Regions from separate parts of the Streptomyces sp. NPDC018947 genome, predicted to be linked through region 2. Evidence: predicted binding sites of a transcription regulator. Region 2 holds the regulator's gene; the other holds the start of a gene.
What was found. The regulator HspR, encoded in region 2, represses chaperone genes until heat shock. The targets are predictions, from matches to a motif close to TTGAGNNNNNNNNNCTCAA.
Positions count from the first base shown of each region.

Region 1 (6,114 bases), on a different contig from region 2:
TTGCGCTGGAGGTCCTGGGCCTCCAGGTCGTCGGCCATGCGGTTGATCGTGACCGCCAGGTCGCCCAGCTCGTCGCGGCGGTTCTCGCGCACCCGGCGCGTGTAGTCGCCGTGCGAGATGGACCGGGCCACGGCGTTCATCTCGTCCAGCGGCGCGGTCAGCGAGTGGGCCACGAACTGCGTGATCAGCAGCGTGGCGATCATCGAGAAGACCGTGATGAAGCGCAGTTCCGTCTTGGTGTGCACGGCGATCACCGACAGGCCGGTGGTGATCAGCACCGACGTGACGACCAGCGCGCCGAGCTTGGTCTTGATCGAGAACGGGCGTACGCCGCCCCAGGGGTCCCCGGGGCTCCTCCGTGCGGCTTCCCGTCCGTCGCTCATGGCGTCGGCGTCTCCAGGGCGTAGCCCACGCCGTGCACCGTGCGGATGCGCTCGGCGCCGATCTTGCGGCGCAGCGCCTTGATGTGGCTGTCGACGGTCCGGGTGCCGGAGGCGTCCGCCCAGTCCCAGACCTCGGCGAGCAGATGCTCGCGGGAGAGCACCGCGCGGGGCGTGTTCGCCAGGCACACCAGCAGGTCGAACTCGGTGGGGGTGAGGTGGACGTCCTCGCTGCGCACCCGTACCCGGCGCTGCGCGTGGTCGATCTCCAGCTCGCCGAGGCGCAGGATGCCGCTGCGCGGCGTCGAGGCGGCCACGACGGCCCGCTCCACCCGGCGCAGCAGCACGTGCACGCGGGCGGCGAGCTCGCGCATCGAGAACGGCTTGGTCATGTAGTCGTCGGCGCCCACGCCGAGCCCGACCAGCATGTCCGTCTCGTCGTCGCGCGCGGTGAGCATCAGCACCGGCACCGGCCGCTGGGCCTGCACGCGCCGGCACACCTCCAGGCCGTCGAAGCCGGGCAGCATGATGTCGAGGATCAGCAGATCGGGCTGCCAGGCCTCGGCCGTGTCGACCGCCGCCGGGCCGTCACCCGCCGTTTGCACCAGGAAGCCCTCGGCGCGCAGGCGGTTCGCGATGGCGTCCACGATCGTCTGGTCGTCCTCGACCACCAGCACCCGGCGCTGAGCGCCCTGGGTGGCTGCCGCCGCCGTGCCGTTGTGGGAGGTCTGTGTCTGCTCCATCGCCCGCCCCTGAGGTGTGCTTTCCGGAATCCGTGGGGTGATCCCATGACTGCGCTTGACGCTTGAATGATCTGTGTCAGGGCAGCAGCGTACGGGGAGTCACCGCGGCATTGCTATCCAGGCCGGACGGCGAGGTGGACGACGTCCGGAACGCCCCGGGCAACGGGGATCTCTTCGGTACGCACCTGCTGGAACCCGGCATTACGCAAGGTTTCTTCGAATTCCGGAGAGGGCTGGGCCGACCACACCGCGAGCACCCCGCCGGGCCTCAACACCCTTGCGCAGCTTGCCAGTCCGGCCGGTGAGTACAGTCCGTCGTTGCCCTCGGTGACGGTCCAGTCGGGGCCGTTGTCGATGTCGAGGCACAGCGCGTCGTACGTGTCGGAAGTCTCATTGACGTACTCCACCAGATCCGCCTCCACGATCCGTGCGCGCGGGTCGGCCAGCGCGGCGGCGGACACCTCGGCGAGCGGTCCGCGCCGGTGCCAGTCGATGACGGCGGGCTCGCGTTCGACGACCGCGATCCGGCCCCAGCGGGGGTCGCCCGCGGCGTGTGCGAGCGAGAAGCCGACACCCAGTCCGCCGATCAGCACGTGCGGGGCCGCCCGCCCGTCGAGCGCCTCGGCGGCCGCGTCCACGAGCCGCCGCTCCGAGCGGCCGTCGGAGGTGTCCATCAGGAAGCAGCCGTTCGCGATGATCTGGAGCAACGCCCCGTGCCGGCGCAGGACGACCTCGCCGTACGGGCCCTCGCGACGGTCCAGCACTTCCGGGGTGTCGTAGGAGTCGTAAGAGGTGATGGGCATCGCCCCATCCTGGCACTCCCGCGGGCGGGGAATGGCCGAGCGCGGGAACGCGCTCGACCTCGGTGACGGGCTCCTCGCGGCCGGCTCTCCCCTTGATCGCTCACAGCGAACGCGGTTCGGGGAACATTCACCGGTCGCCAAGCATTGAGTCGGCATAACTCAACTTGACTGCCGAAGGGGAGATCATGGCTGCTGAGTCCGACGCCTTCACACCGCTCACCCTGCCCGTGCTGCCGCTCGACGACGAGGTCGTGCTGCCGGGGATGGTCGTCCCCCTGGACCTGAGCGATTCCGAGGTACGGGCCGCGGTGGAGGCCGCCCAGGCCGCCGCCAGGTCCGAACCCGGCAAGCCCCGGGTCCTCCTCGTGCCCCGCGTCGACGGCACGTACGCGAAGACCGGTGTCCTCGGCACGGTTGAGCAGGTCGGCAGGCTGGCCGACGGCGACCCGGGCGCGCTGGTCCGCGGCCGGGGGCGGGTGCGCATCGGCGCCGGCACCACCGGCCCCGGCGCCGCCCTGTGGGTCGAGGGCGCGCGGACGGACGAGAGCGTGCCCGACCCGCTGCCCGGGCAGGTCGCCGAGCTGGTCAAGGAGTACAAGGCCCTGGCCACCGCCTGGCTGCGCAAGCGCGGCGCCTGGCAGGTCGTGGACCGCGTCCAGGCCATCGACGACGTCTCCGCGCTCGCCGACAACTCCGGCTACTCGCCCTTCCTCTCCACCGAGCAGAAGGTCGAGCTGCTGGAGACCGCCGACCCGGTCGCCCGTCTGAGGCTCGCCACGCAGCAGCTCCGCGACCACCTCGCCGAGCAGGAGGTCGCCGAGACCATCGCCAAGGACGTCCAGGAGGGCGTGGACAAGCAGCAGCGCGAGTTCCTGCTGCGCCGCCAGCTCGAAGCCGTCCGCAAGGAGCTGCGCGAGCTCAACGGCGAGCAGGAGGGCGAGGAGTCCGACGACTACCGCGCCCGCGTCGAGGCCGCCGACCTGCCCGAGAAGGTCCGCGAGGCCGCGCTCAAGGAGGTCGACAAGCTGGAGCGCGCCTCCGACCAGTCGCCCGAGGGCTCCTGGATCCGCACCTGGCTGGACACGGTCCTGGAGATGCCCTGGAGCGAGCGGACCGAGGACGCCTACGACATCCAGGGCGCCAAGGCGGTCCTGGACGCCGAGCACGCGGGCCTGGAGGACGTCAAGGAGCGGATCACCGAGTACCTCGCCGTGCGCAAGCGGCGCGGTGACCGCGGCCTGGGCGTGATCGGCGGCCGCCGCGGCGGGGCCGTGCTCGCGCTCGTCGGGCCGCCCGGCGTCGGCAAGACCAGCCTCGGCGAGTCCGTCGCGCACGCGATGGGCCGCAAGTTCGTCCGCGTCGCCCTCGGCGGCGTCCGCGACGAGGCCGAGATCCGCGGCCACCGGCGTACGTACGTCGGCGCGCTGCCCGGCCGGATCGTGCGGGCGGTCAAGGAGGCCGGGTCGATGAACCCGGTGGTCCTGCTGGACGAGATCGACAAGGTCGGCTCGGACTTCCGGGGCGACCCGGCCGCGGCCCTCCTGGAGGTGCTGGACCCGGCGCAGAACCACACCTTCCGGGACCACTACCTGGAGGTGGAACTCGACCTGTCGGACGTCGTCTTCCTCGCCACCGCCAATGTGCTGGAGGCGATCCCGGAGGCGCTGGCCGACCGGATGGAGATCGTGCGCCTGGACGGCTACACCGAGGACGAGAAGGTCGTCATCGCCCGTGACCACCTGCTCCCGCGCCAGTTGGAGCGGGCCGGCCTGGACCGGGAGGAGGTCACGGTCGACGAGGGCGCGCTGCGCAAGCTGGCCGGCGAGTACACGCGCGAGGCCGGTGTGCGCACCCTGGAGCGGTCCATCGCGCGGCTGCTGCGCAAGGTGGCGGCCCAGCACGAACTGGGCGAGCGTCAGCTGCCGTTCACCGTCACCGACGGCGACCTGCGCGACCTCATCGGCCGGCCGCACCACGTGCCCGAGTCCGCCCAGGACCCGGCCGAACGGCGCACCTCGGTGCCCGGCGTGGCCACGGGACTCGCGGTGACCGGCGCGGGCGGCGACGTGCTGTACGTCGAGGCGTCGCTGGCCGACCCGGAGACGGGCGCGGCCGGACTGACCCTGACCGGTCAGCTCGGTGACGTGATGAAGGAGTCGGCGCAGATCGCGCTGAGCTTCCTGCGCAGCCACGGCGCCGAACTGGAGCTGCCGGTGGCGGACCTGAAGGACCGGGGCGTGCACATCCACTTCCCGGCGGGCGCGGTCCCCAAGGACGGCCCGAGCGCCGGCATCACGATGACGACGGCCCTCGCCTCGCTGCTGTCGGGCCGGCTGGTGCGCACGGACGTGGCGATGACCGGCGAGGTCTCGCTGACCGGCCGGGTGCTGCCGATCGGCGGGGTCAAGCAGAAGCTGCTCGCGGCGCACCGGGCGGGCGTCACCACGGTGATCGTCCCCAAGCGCAACGAGCCCGACCTGGACGACGTGCCGGCGGAGGTGCTGGAGAAGCTGGACGTCCACACCGTCACCGACGTCCGCCAGGTTCTGGAGCTGGCCCTGGCACCGGCGGCCACCGGTGCCGAGCCGGAGGTTCCGGTCGCGGCATGACGGACGCACCGGGAGAGGTGAGGGCCCGGGTCCCCATGGGGGACCCGGGCCCCGCCCCGGTGCGGATCAGCCGTTGGCGAGCGCCTGGACGCGGTCCAGGGCGCCGTTGAACTTGTTGTGGTCCCCGACCGTGGGGCCGGTCGAGGTGTACTGCCACATCGTGTAGTAGCCCCAGCCGGCCGGCAGCTCGCCCACGGTGGAGGCGTACCGCGCGATCCACAGCGGGTTGTTCACCGCGAAGCCGCCGTAGTTGCCGGTGCACTGCTTCCACCAGCTCGTGGCCGTGTAGATGACGGCGTGGCGGCCGGTGCGGGCCCTGTAGGTGTTCAGGAAGTCGGCGATCCAGGACACCATCTGGCTCTGGGTCTTGCCGTAGCAGGTGGCCCCGTACGGGTTCCACTCGATGTCCAGCGCGCCCGGCAGCGTCTTGCCGTCGCGGGACCAGCCGCCGCCGTGGTCGACGAAGTAGTTGGCCTGGGTGGCGCCGCTCGTGGTGTCCGGGGTGGCGAAGTGGTACGCGCCGCGGATCATCCCGACGTTGTAGGAGCCGTTGTACTGCTGGGCGAAGTAGGGGTTCGTGTAGTACGTCCCCTCGGTGGCCTTGACGTAGGCCCACTTGACCCCGCTGTTCCACAGGGTCGTCCAGGCGACGTTGCCCTGGTGGCTGGAGACGTCGACGCCCTCCGTCTGGGTGGCGTCACCGGGGACGGGAGTGCCGTCCCGGCCGTCGTGGGCCTCGACGCCCATGCCCATGTGGGCGGAGCCGCGCGGTGGGGTGTCCGCGGCCGTGGAGGGGTGGGCGACGAGGAGGGAGAGGGCGGCGAGCAGGATTCCGGTGGCGGCGAGGCGCCGGCCCCGGGGCGGTCCGGATCTGTGCACGAGCATGAGCGTGCCTCCGCTGGCTCGGTGGTGCTCGGTGGGGGTTGCGGAACACGGCGGGCGGTGCGCATGTCGTGACCATGCCATGCTCACTGCCCGTGCAAGACGCTACGCACGTAGAACGGCGGGCGGAAGAGGGGTCGGGAGCTGCCGATGGTCTACGCCTGCGAAATACTTGCCGAGCTGCGGTGATGGCGGCCTGTGGCGGAAACTTTCAGGACCGGGAAAATCGAGGCAGGGGCTGACGTGCACGAAGACGGAAACGACGGCGGCGGCGGAGCCGGATCCGGGCAGCGGGCGAGTGGTGTGAACCAGCCCGAGTTCCTGGCACTGGAGCGCGAGTTGACCGTCCTGATGCGCCGCGCCCGGGCCAGCCAGGGCGAGATGGCCCGCGAGGTCCACCCGGACCTGGAGCCCTCCGCGTACGGCCTCCTCGTCCGGCTGGGCGCGTGCGGCGGACAGCGCGCCACGGACCTCGCCGCCTACATCGGCGTCGGCAAGGCCACGATGAGCCGCCAGCTCCGCGCGCTGGAGGAACTCGGCCTCGTCGCCCGCGAACCCGACCCCGCCGACGGCCGGGCCTGGCTGGTCACCCTCACCCCGGAGGGCCAGGAGCGGGTCGGCCGGGTGCGGGAGGCCCGCCGGGCCCGCTACGCCCGCCGACTCGGCGACTGGGACCCCCGGGAAGTGGCGGAACTGG
Region 1 covers NZ_JBIRZD010000016.1:62,327-68,440, forward strand. The annotation lists gene ACH499_RS27340 (ATP-binding protein) at 1-383, opposite strand, end outside; gene ACH499_RS27345 (response regulator transcription factor) at 380-1,123, opposite strand; gene ACH499_RS27350 (spermidine synthase) at 1,237-1,926, opposite strand; gene lon (endopeptidase La) at 2,112-4,535, shown strand; gene ACH499_RS27360 (lysozyme) at 4,602-5,420, opposite strand; gene ACH499_RS27365 (MarR family transcriptional regulator) at 5,661-6,114, shown strand, end outside.
Region 1: lon (endopeptidase La) is a predicted target of HspR. The motif match lies at 2,071-2,089, and genes of this name have one in related genera.

Region 2 (6,114 bases):
TCCTGCTCCTCGACGTCACCCCGCTGTCCCTCGGCATCGAGACCAAGGGCGGCATCATGACCAAGCTGATCGAGCGCAACACCACGATCCCGACCAAGCGCTCCGAGATCTTCACCACGGCCGAGGACAACCAGCCGTCGGTGCAGATCCAGGTCTACCAGGGCGAGCGCGAGATCGCGGCGTACAACAAGAAGCTCGGGATGTTCGAGCTGACCGGTCTGCCGCCGGCGCCCCGCGGCGTCCCGCAGATCGAGGTCTCCTTCGACATCGACGCCAACGGCATCATGCACGTGACCGCGAAGGACCTGGGCACGGGCAAGGAGCAGAAGATGACCGTCACCGGCGGCTCCTCGCTGCCGAAGGACGAGGTCGACCGGATGCGCCAGGAGGCCGAGCAGTACGCGGAGGAGGACCACCGCCGCCGCGAGGCCGCCGAGACCCGCAACCAGGGCGAGCAGCTCGTCTACCAGACGGAGAAGTTCCTCAAGGACAACGAGGACAAGGTCCCCGGTGAGGTCAAGACGGAGGTCGAGCAGGCCGTCGCCGAGCTGAAGGAGAAGCTCAAGGGCGAGGACTCCGCCGAGATCCGCACCGCCACCGAGAAGGTCGCCGCCGTCTCGCAGAAGCTGGGCCAGGCCATGTACGCCGACGCCCAGGCCGCGCAGGCCACCGGCGGCGAGGCCCCGGGCGCCGGCGCCGGCAAGGGTGCCGACGACGACGTCGTCGACGCCGAGATCGTGGACGACGAGCGCAAGGACGGTGCGGCGTGACCGAGGAGACCCCGGGCTTCGACGAGAAGTCCGACGTCCCCTCTGGCGCCGCCCCTGACGCCGCCGAACCGACGGCCGCCTCCGACAAGGAAGCGGCCCCGGCCGGGGACGCGAGTGAGAACGCGGGTCTGGTGGCCGAGCTGGATCAGGCACGCAAGGCGCTCGACGAGCGCACGGCGGACCTCCAGCGCCTCCAGGCCGAGTACCAGAACTACCGCCGTCGGGTCGAGCGGGACCGCGTCGCGGTCAAGGAGATCGCCGTGGCGAACCTCCTGACCGAGCTGCTTCCCGTGCTCGACGACGTCGGCCGCGCCCGGGACCACGGCGAACTCGTCGGCGGATTCAAGTCCGTCGCCGAGTCGCTGGAGACCGTCGTGGCCAAGATGGGCCTCCAGCAGTTCGGCAAGGAGGGCGAGCCCTTCGACCCGACGATCCACGAGGCCCTGATGCACTCCTACGCACCGGACGTCACCGAGACGACGTGCGTGGCGATTCTGCAGCCCGGGTACCGGATCGGCGAGCGCACCATCCGCCCCGCGCGGGTGGCGGTGGCCGAGCCGCAGCCGGGTGCGCAGACCGTCAAGGCCGAGGAGCCGGCCGAGGCGGCCGACGACAAGGAGAACGGTGGCCCGGAGGAGGGCTGACGTCACGACGTACGCGTACGCAGGAGAGGAGGGACGTCGGGGATGAGCACCAAGGACTTCATCGAGAAGGACTACTACAAGGTCCTCGGCGTCCCCAAGGACGCCACCGAGGCCGAGATCAAGAAGGCGTACCGGAAGCTCGCCCGCGAGTTCCACCCGGACGCCAACAAGGGCAACACCAGGGCCGAGGAGCGCTTCAAGGAGATCTCCGAGGCGAACGACATCCTCGGTGACCCCAAGAAGCGCAAGGAGTACGACGACGCCCGCGCGCTGTTCGGCAACGGCGGGTTCCGCCCGGGGCCGGGCGCGGGCGGCGGCACGTTCAACTTCGACCTGGGCGACCTCTTCGGAGGCACCCAGGGCGGGGCCGGCGGCTTCGGCGGCGGTCTCGGTGACGTCTTCGGGGGCCTGTTCAACCGCACCGGCACCGGTGGCCCCGGCGCCGGCACGCGGACCCAGCCGCGGCGCGGCCAGGACGTCGAGTCCGAGGTGACCCTCAGCTTCACGGAGGCCATCGAGGGCGCGACGGTCCCGCTGCGGATGTCCAGCCAGCAGCCCTGCAAGGCCTGTTCGGGCACCGGCGACAAGAACGGCACACCGCGCGTGTGCCCGACCTGCGTCGGCACCGGCCAGGTGGCCCGGGGCTCCGGCGGCGGCTTCTCGCTGACCGACCCCTGCCCGGACTGCAAGGGCCGCGGCCTGATCGCGGAGAACCCCTGCGACGTCTGCAAGGGCTCCGGACGCGCCAAGTCCTCGCGGACGATGCAGGTCCGCATCCCGGCCGGGGTGTCGGACGGGCAGCGCATCCGGCTGCGCGGCAAGGGCGCTCCGGGCGAGCGGGGCGGCCCGGCGGGCGACCTGTACGTGGTCGTCCACGTCAAGGACCACCCCGTCTTCGGCCGCAAGGGCGACAACCTCACCGTCACCGTCCCGGTCACCTACGCCGAGGCCGCCCTCGGCGGCGAGGTCCGCGTCCCGACCCTGGGCGGACCGCCGGTCACGCTGAAGCTGCCGGCGGGCACGCCCAACGGCCGCACGATGCGCGCCCGGGGCAAGGGCGCGGTCCGCAAGGACGGCACCCGCGGCGACCTCCTGGTCACCGTCGAGGTGAGTGTCCCCAAGGACCTGACGGGGAAGGCTCGTGACGCGCTCGAGGCGTATCGCGAGGCGACCGCGGACGAGGATCCGCGGGCGGAGCTGTTCCAGGCCGCGAAGGGAGCTTGATGGGGATGGACGGTCGTCGACGCAATCCGTATGAACTGACCGAGGACACCCCGGTCTACGTCATCTCGGTGGCGGCCCAGCTCTCCGGTCTGCACCCGCAGACCCTGCGCCAGTACGACCGCCTCGGCCTGGTCTCCCCGGACCGCACGGCCGGGCGCGGCCGGCGCTACTCGGCCCGCGACATCGAACTGCTCCGCCAGGTGCAGCAGTTGTCGCAGGACGAGGGCATCAACTTGGCCGGAATCAAGCGCATCATCGAACTGGAGAACCAGGTCGCCGCGTTGCAGTCCCGCATAGCGGAGCTGTCGGACGCGCTGGAGGGCGCGGCCACGGCGATGCGCCAGCGGGAGGCGGCGGTGCACGCGTCGTACCGGCGCGACCTGGTCCCGTACCAGGAGGTCCAGCAGACCAGCGCGCTGGTGGTGTGGCGGCCCAAGCGGCAGCAGCAGTCCCCGGACTGACTCCCCGGAAGGGCCCGGAGGTTCACGCGACCTCCGGGCCCTTTCGCGTGCCGCCGCTCCGTCAGAGGCCGTATGACCGGCGGGCGGAGACCGTGTGAAAGTGGCCGGAAGGTGATTCCGCTCCGTCTTCACCGTGGCTGCGGAGCGTGGTGTTGTCATCTCGTTAAGTGGTTCCGCTTGACGGTGGGGGGCGGCGACGCGTTGGCTTTTCAGTCACCTGGGTTGCAATGCGGCCCCCGCGTCCGGAAGGCACCAGAAGTGAGCTCCTGCATCCGCCGTATCGCCATATCCGTGGCCGCGTCCACGATGACCGTTTCGCTGGCCGGCTGCGGAATGCTGGGCGCGTCGGACAGCAGCGACGACGCGAGCCCGTCCAAGGGCGACGACATCACGGTGGGCCTGCTGCTCCCGGAGACGGAGAACACGCGCTACGAGCAGTTCGACCACCCCATCTTCGAGAAGAAGATCTCCTCCCTGACCGGGGGCAAGGGCAAGGTCGCGTACGCCAACGCCGAGGCGGACGAGAAGAAGCAGACGGCGCAGATGCAGAAGATGATCGACGACAAGGTCGACGCGATCGTCCTCGACGCCGTGGACGCGCACGCCATCGCGCCCAGCGTGCGGAAGGCCAAGGACGCGGGCATCCCCGTCATCGCCTACGACCGGCTGGCCGAGGGCCCGATCACCGCCTACATCTCCTTCGACAACGAACTCGTCGGCGAGGTCCAGGGACGCTCCCTCGTCGAAGCGCTCGGCGACTCCCGCCGCTCGGCGAAGATCGTGATGATGAACGGCTCGCCCACCGACCCGAACGCCAAGCAGTTCAAGGCCGGCGCGATGTCCGAGCTGAACGGCAAGGTGACGATCGCCCGGTCCTACGACACCAAGGACTGGAAGCCGGACAACGCCGAGGCGAACATGGCCGAGGCGATCAAGGAGCTCGGCAAGAACAACATCGCCGGGGTCTACTCCGCCAACGACGGTGTGGCGGGCGGCGTCATCAAGGCCCTGGAGGACGCGGGCGTCACCGACCTGCCGCCGATCACCGGTCAGGACGCGGAGCTGGTGGCGGTCCAGCGGATCGTCTCGGGCGAGCAGTACATGAGCGTCTACAAGTCCTACCCGCAGCAGGCGGAGAGCGCCGCGGAGATGGTCGTGGCGCACATCCAGGGCCGGGACATCCAGTTCGACGCGCTCACCCGCGAGCGGGTCGACAGCCCCACCCAGCAGGGCGTCCCCGCGCAACTGGTGCCGGTCGTCGCGCTGACCAAGGGCAACATCGAGGAGACCGTGGTGGCCGACGGCTTCTACAAGGTCTCCGACATCTGCACGGCCGAGTACAAGGACGACTGCTCGGAGATCGGGCTCAAGTAGCCCGCGCCCACCGCCGGTGATACCGGGGCGAAGCGGAGCGCCCGGGGCGCCGGCCGCCGCTGAGCCGTGTTGCGGAGCCGATCGACGCCGCGCATAGTTGCGCTGCGGAAGGAGCCGGAAACCGGGGGTGGGATGGGCGATGGCCGGGCACGGGGCGCAGGAGCATCCACACGGTGCCGACCGGCTCTGCGCGCCCGGGGACCGCGTGTACTCCCGTGCCGTGCGAAGCGGCCGGGTGCCGCGCCGGGACGCGGAACAGGTGCCCTGTCTGCTGGAGCTGGCCCTGCTGCACCCCGACCCCGACGACATGGACTGGCTGGTGCCGACCTCCCCGCAGGAGGTCATGGCCCGGCTGCTGCGGGACGTGTACGACGAGGTGAGTGCGAGTCAGCGGCGGGTGGGCTCGGCGGTGGCGGCGTTCGACCGGTACGCGGGTCTGGGCCGCGAGATCCGGACGCAGGCCGGTACGGAGGGCACGGCGATCCGGGTCCTGGACGGGCTGGGCCGGATCCAGGCCGCGATGGACGAGGCCACGCAGGCGTGCACGACGGAGGTGCTCACCGTGCAGCCGGGCGGCATCCGGCGTGAGCACGAGCTGTCGGAGGGGCTGCACCGGGCGCTGGCACTGCGGGCGCGGGGGGTGCGGATGCGGGACCTCTACACGCACGTGGCCCGGCACGGGCAGGGGCTGCTCAACTACCTGGAGCTGATGGGGGACGCGGTGGAGGCCCGCACCCTCGACGAGGTCGTGGACCGGCTGATCCTCTTCGACCGCACGGTGGCCTTCATCCCGGCGAATCCCGACCGCACGATGGCGCTGGAGCTGCGGCACCCCGCGCTGGTCGCCTACTTCGTCACCGTCTTCGAACGCCTGTGGCGCCTGGCGATCCCCCTGACCGCGCCGCTGCCCGACACCGGCTTCGAGGGCATCTCCCACCGTGAGCAGTCCATCGCGGCGCTGCTGGCGGAGGGGCACCAGGACGCGGTGATCGCGGAGCGGCTGGGGATCAGCGTCCGTACGGCGCGGGCGCACATCGCCCGGCTCTCGGAGACCCTGGGCGCGGTCAGCCGGACCCAGCTCGGGGTGCGCATCGCCCAGGCCGGTCTGGACGCCGCCCCCCGCGGCGCCTCCGTCAGTGCTCCTGGTCCAGAATCCCCGACCGCCCGATGAGGTAACCGAGCTGGGCCCGGCTCTCGCTGCCGAGCGTGGCGGCGAGCTTGGCGATGTGCTCACGGGCGGTGCGGACGTTCATCCCGAGCCGGTCGGCGATGTCGGCGTCGGTGTGCCCTTCGACGAGGAGGGCGGCGATGGCGCGCTGGCGGGGGGTGATGCCGTTGAGCGTGGGCCGGCGCACGGCCTGGGGGTGCATGGGGGTGGCGAGGTGCCACAGGCGGTCGAAGGTGTTGGCGAAGTAGGCGACCAGGGCGGGGTGGCGTACCTCGAGGGCGAGGGAGCGGTCGGGGCTGGCGGGGATGAAGGCCACCGTGCGGTCCACGACGATGAGGCGCTCGGTGATCTCGTCGAGCGTGCGGGCCTGCACGTCCCCGGTCAGCCGCTCGTAGCGGGCGCGCGCGTAGGGGGCGTGGCGGACGGTGTGCTGGTAGAGCGCGCGGATGCGGGCGCCGCGGTCGAGGAACGCC
Region 2 covers NZ_JBIRZD010000004.1:233,837-239,950, reverse strand. The annotation lists gene dnaK (molecular chaperone DnaK) at 1-770, shown strand, start outside; gene grpE (nucleotide exchange factor GrpE) at 767-1,414, shown strand; gene dnaJ (molecular chaperone DnaJ) at 1,457-2,638, shown strand; gene ACH499_RS11330 (heat shock protein transcriptional repressor HspR) at 2,644-3,099, shown strand; gene ACH499_RS11325 (sugar ABC transporter substrate-binding protein) at 3,358-4,473, shown strand; gene ACH499_RS11320 (LuxR C-terminal-related transcriptional regulator) at 4,613-5,644, shown strand; gene ACH499_RS11315 (LuxR C-terminal-related transcriptional regulator) at 5,607-6,114, opposite strand, start outside.